DNA from 2 places in the Paenibacillus chartarius genome. Region 1 is predicted to be linked to the other one. Evidence: predicted binding sites of a transcription regulator. Region 1 holds the regulator's gene; the other holds the start of a gene.

Region 1 (2,395 bases):
GCGCGACTCGTTGGCGAGGTTCGGACTGATGAGATGCTTCTCCACCAGCACCATTTTCTGCAGCTCATTCATCTCGGCAAGCGGCAGCAAAGTAAAACGGCTGATTTCCTTCAGGTCTTCCTGCTCCAGCACCTGCTGCGCCTGCTCCAACACTTCCCGGGACTGCTGATTCGTCGCCAGCATCGGATACGGATAGTCTTTCAAGTTGCGCGCGATTCGAACCCTGGAGCTGATGACAATGTCCGACTCCGGTCCTTCGCCTTTCATCCATTCGCTTAACGCTTCTTCGGTAAAACGCTTCAGAATCAACGCCATTCCCTCCTCACAGCGTCTCGGCCGAACCTATACCGCACTGATCTTGCGTTCGAGCTCTTTGATTTGATCCCGGAGCTCGGCGGCCTTCTCGAACTCCTCCTGCTCGATGCGCTGCATCATCTCCCGCTTCAAGCGTTCAATCTCCCGCTTATGCTGGATGATGCTGCCGGAGCGCTTCGGCACTTTGCCGGTATGCACCGTATTGCCGTGCACCCGTTTGAACAGCGGGTCCAGCCGGGCGTTGAAGCTCTCGTAGCAGTGGCTGCAGCCGAACCGTCCCAGCTTGCTGAACTGGCCGTAAGTGAGACCGCAATTGTCGCAGCGCAGCTGCTGGGCCTTAACCGCCGAGCTCTGCGTCGGTTCGAAATCCAGCAGTCCCGACAGCAGGTTATGGATCGAGAATCCGCCTGTTGTTCCGGGGATCAGCTCCCCCTTCTCCCGCGCGCACGACTCGCAAATATGAAACTCCGTCTTCTCGCCGCCGACAATCTTCGTAAAGTGAAGCGTCGCCGGCCTCTTCCCGCATTCTTGGCATGTCATCGGCATATATCCTCCTTGCGGAACCCGGTTTATTTGGTCAGCAGTGCAACCAACATCGCCTTCAGGATAGCGGCGCGAATCTCGTCGCGAACCGGCAGCTTCAGTACGAGTACGTCACGCGAAATCGCTGCGCGGATGAGATTCGCTTCCCTGCTGCTGATAAGCCTCGCTTCCTCCAGCTGATACACGATCCCCTCCGAGGAAGCCTGATCGATCTGTTCGCCAATCGTTTGAAAAATATAATCCAGAATAGAACCGTGAGAGTGCAGCTGTACCTTCTGTATGCGGATATACCCGCCCCCGCCGCGTTTGCTCTCTACGATGTAGCCCTTCTCTAGGGTAAATCTCGTGCTGATCACGTAATTGATCTGGGACGGTACGCATTGAAACTTATCCGCCAGCTCGTTACGCTGAATCTCCACCATCCCGTTCGGACTTTGGTGTAGAGCTTGCTTCAAATATTGCTCGATCACTTCGGAAACGTTACGCATCGCGAACTCCTCCGCTGAAGAGTAATTCCAATGGTCGGATCAAGAAACAGTCACCAAGGATTGACTTTGACTTTCTTTGACCTTACTCACATTATAGTCAAAATACTTCCTTTTGACAAGTGGCTGACGATAAGTCTTGGAAGTCGCGCGGCAGTATGGCCGAAGCCCCTAACTAAACACAGTATTGACGAAAATCCCCCCGCTTAGCGGAAGGGATTTTGCCAATTGCTGTTCCACTTTCAATTATCACTTGATTCGTCCTGCGATATACTCAGCAGCTTCGACTCTGGGGTCCGAATTCATCCATCATCCGGTTTAATCCCTGTTGAGCAGATCACTTCATTAGTGAATGCTTACCAATAGCCTTTTTAACTTTGATCTCTACAGCCGGGTATGATATGATCGATATCGAACATATGTTTGCTATAAGGAGAATTATATGGCACAGAAAGTACACTACGAAGAGCTTCCGTCTAAGACGATTCTAAACCAAGTCACCGCTCCTTCTATGCCCTTTCGCTGGTCCATTAACCCATACCGCGGCTGTCAGCATGGCTGCAGCTTTTGTTATGCACGTGCTACACACACGTTTATGGGAGTCGCCGCCGATGATACATTTCAAAATCACATCTTCTTAAAGTCGAATGCCGCCGAGGCATTGACGGAACAGCTCGACAAATTAGCTCGGGGAAAAGGCGGATTGAGCCGGTTAGGGCAAGTGGCCATAGGCACTGCAACCGACCCGTACCAGCAAGCGGAAGGAAATGCGCGGCTAACGCGCAGCTGCTTGGAGGTGCTGGCCAAGTACGGCGTTCCGGTCAGCATTACAACCCGTTCGCCGCTCATATTACGAGACCTTGATGTACTAAAGAATCTGCCTGCTGTCACCGTGAATATTAGCTTAAATACGCTCGACAAAACCGTTTGGCGAAGCATGGAGCCTTCCACACCCTCGCCAAAGCAGCGGTTAGAAACCATTGCCGCGCTCGTTGAGGCAGATATACAGGCAGGGATCTTCATGGCTCCTATTCTTCCGTACTTGACGGACG
Region 2 (2,395 bases), on a different contig from region 1:
ATGGTATTCTTCATCGAAAGACAGCACGAGTCGACCTTCTGAAAGTAATACGGATAGGACATACTACTTCAAGTGAATAAAGGAGGCTGGAAGACTTATGTTGAGCGATAAGCTGTTGGACAAGCTGAACGATCAGATGAATTATGAATTTTATTCTTCTCAGGTGTATTTGGCTATCGCGGCGTACTGCGCTTCGGAAAGCTGGGACGGGTTTGCGAATTTCTTCATCGTTCAGGCGGAGGAAGAGAAGTTCCACGCAATGAAAATTTTCCGTTATATCAACACGCTGGGCAAGAGAGCTCATGTGACGGGGATGGAGCATCCGGAGAACCAGTACAGCTCGATCCTTAATGCATTTGAAACGGCCTATGAGCATGAACAGCTAGTAACCAAGCGCATTTATGAGCTGTCGGATCTTGCCTGGAACGAGCGAGAGCACGCTACGATCAATTTCCTGAAATGGTTTATCGACGAGCAGGTGGAGGAAGAGGCGACCTTCGATACGATCGTTCAGAAGCTCAAGCGGATCGATAAGGACAGCAATGCGTTCTACATGCTGGATGCGGAGCTGGCAACCCGCACATTCACGCCGCCGGCCGAATAAGCTTGTAGCCGCCGGGCCGCCGGCAGGACGCCATATAATGAAACAAGCCGCCCATTGGGCGGCTTTGTTGTGTTTAGATCTTGTCGATAACCTTGTCGATAAGGCCGTACTCTGCAGCTTCGGCAGCGCTCATAAAATTATCGCGGTCGGTGTCCTTCTCGATTTTCTCGAACGGCTGGCCGGTACGCTCCGAAAGGATGCGGTTAAGGTTGTCGCGCATCTTCAGAATCCGTTTCGCGCGGATCTCGATGTCGCTCGCTTGCCCTTCCGCACCGCCGAGCGGCTGGTGAATCATAACTTCGCTGTTCGGCAGCGCATAGCGTTTGCCTTTCGCGCCTGCGGCAAGCAGGAACGCGCCCATCGAAGCGGCCATGCCGACGCAGATCGTCGAGACGTCCGGCTTGATGAATTGCATCGTATCGAAAATCGCCATCCCCGCCGTAATCGATCCGCCCGGGGAATTGATGTACAAGCTGATGTCCTTATCCGGGTCCTGCGCCGCAAGGAACAGCATCTGAGCGATGATGGAGTTGGCCACCACGTCGTTAACAGGCGTTCCCAGGAAAATAATGCGGTCCTTCAGCAGCCGGGAGTAAATGTCGTACCCGCGCTCGCCGCGACCGTCTTGCTCGACAACCATAGGAATGAAACTCATCGCGATGACCTCCTTAATGTCACTAGGGTTGGATAACTTTAGGCCTTCTATACCTATGATAACGGAATATTTAACAAAGGTCAAGAAAGGTCAAACGTAGGTATAAAAAAATCTGGCTGTACCAGACTGGTTAGGTGATATAATGGCGCGCCCGAAGGGAATCGAACCCCTATCTCAGGCTCCGGAGGCCTACGTCATATCCATTGGACCACGGGCGCGTGCTGCGTATCAATTTCGTTGACAGCAAAAGTAATTATAGCGGGCTTGAACGAAAAAAGCAAGTCGAGAATTACAGTAACTTTTTTCCGAGGTTGGGTTTGCCATGCGGGCTTGATTGGAGTATAATAAACATGAAAGTACCGGGACTCAAAATGTATACGCGGGACACAATGCGGCCCATAAATGCAAGGTGAAGAGGAAGCGAGGCGGACGGGACTACATGCGTGAGATGCTGGATATTCAAAAGCAGCTCGTCCCCGACCTGCTCGACATCATGAACAAGCGGTACACGATCTTGCATCATGTCATGCTGTCCGGCTTGGTCGGCAGAAGGACATTGGCCGGTACGCTCGGGATGACGGAGCGGGTACTGCGGGGCGAGGCCGACTTCCTGAAAGCGCAAGGGCTCCTTGAAGTCGATGCGCTGGGGATGCGGATTACCGAAGCGGGCCGCAAGCTCGTCGAGAGCTTTCAGCCGCTGCTGCAGGAGACGTTCGGATTGACCGAGCTGGAGGAACGCATTCGCAGCCACTATGGGCTTAAACAAGTCATTGTAGTGCCTGGAGACTCCGATCAATCGCCTCATGCCAAAATGGAACTGGGGCGCGCAGGCGCGGGCGTCTTGCGGAAGATCGCAGGCAAAGATCCCGACGTCGTGATCGCCGTCGCAGGCGGCTCCACAATGGCTCACGTGGCCAACCATCTTACCTCGGCGGTGCCGCTGAAGGGGATCACCTTCGTGCCGGCTCGCGGCGGACTCGGCGAAAGCGTCGAGCTGCAGGCAAACACCGTGGCTTCAACGATGGCCAAGAAGATCGGCGGCCAATACCGGCTGCTCCACGTTCCCGATCATCTCAGCGAGGAAGCGTACCAGTCGCTAATGCTGGAAACGGGCATCGTCGAGATCATTCAAGTGA

The links. The regulator CtsR, encoded in region 1, represses protease genes until heat stress. The targets are predictions, from matches to a motif close to ATGGTCAATAAAGGTCAAACA.
Region 2: clpP (ATP-dependent Clp endopeptidase proteolytic subunit ClpP) is a predicted target of CtsR. The motif match lies at 1,336-1,356, and genes of this name have one in related genera.

Annotation. Positions count from the first base shown of each region.
Region 1 covers NZ_JBHLWN010000038.1:61,114-63,508, forward strand. The annotation lists gene mcsB (protein-arginine kinase McsB) at 1-267, opposite strand, end outside; gene mcsA (protein-arginine kinase activator protein McsA) at 343-855, opposite strand; gene ACFFK0_RS10325 (CtsR family transcriptional regulator) at 885-1,346, opposite strand; gene ACFFK0_RS10330 (SPL family radical SAM protein) at 1,786-2,395, shown strand, end outside.
Region 2 covers NZ_JBHLWN010000023.1:22,192-24,586, reverse strand. The annotation lists gene ACFFK0_RS05185 (ferritin) at 98-604, shown strand; gene clpP (ATP-dependent Clp endopeptidase proteolytic subunit ClpP) at 678-1,259, opposite strand; tRNA gene ACFFK0_RS05175 (tRNA-Arg) at 1,403-1,477, opposite strand; gene ACFFK0_RS05170 (sugar-binding transcriptional regulator) at 1,699-2,395, shown strand, end outside.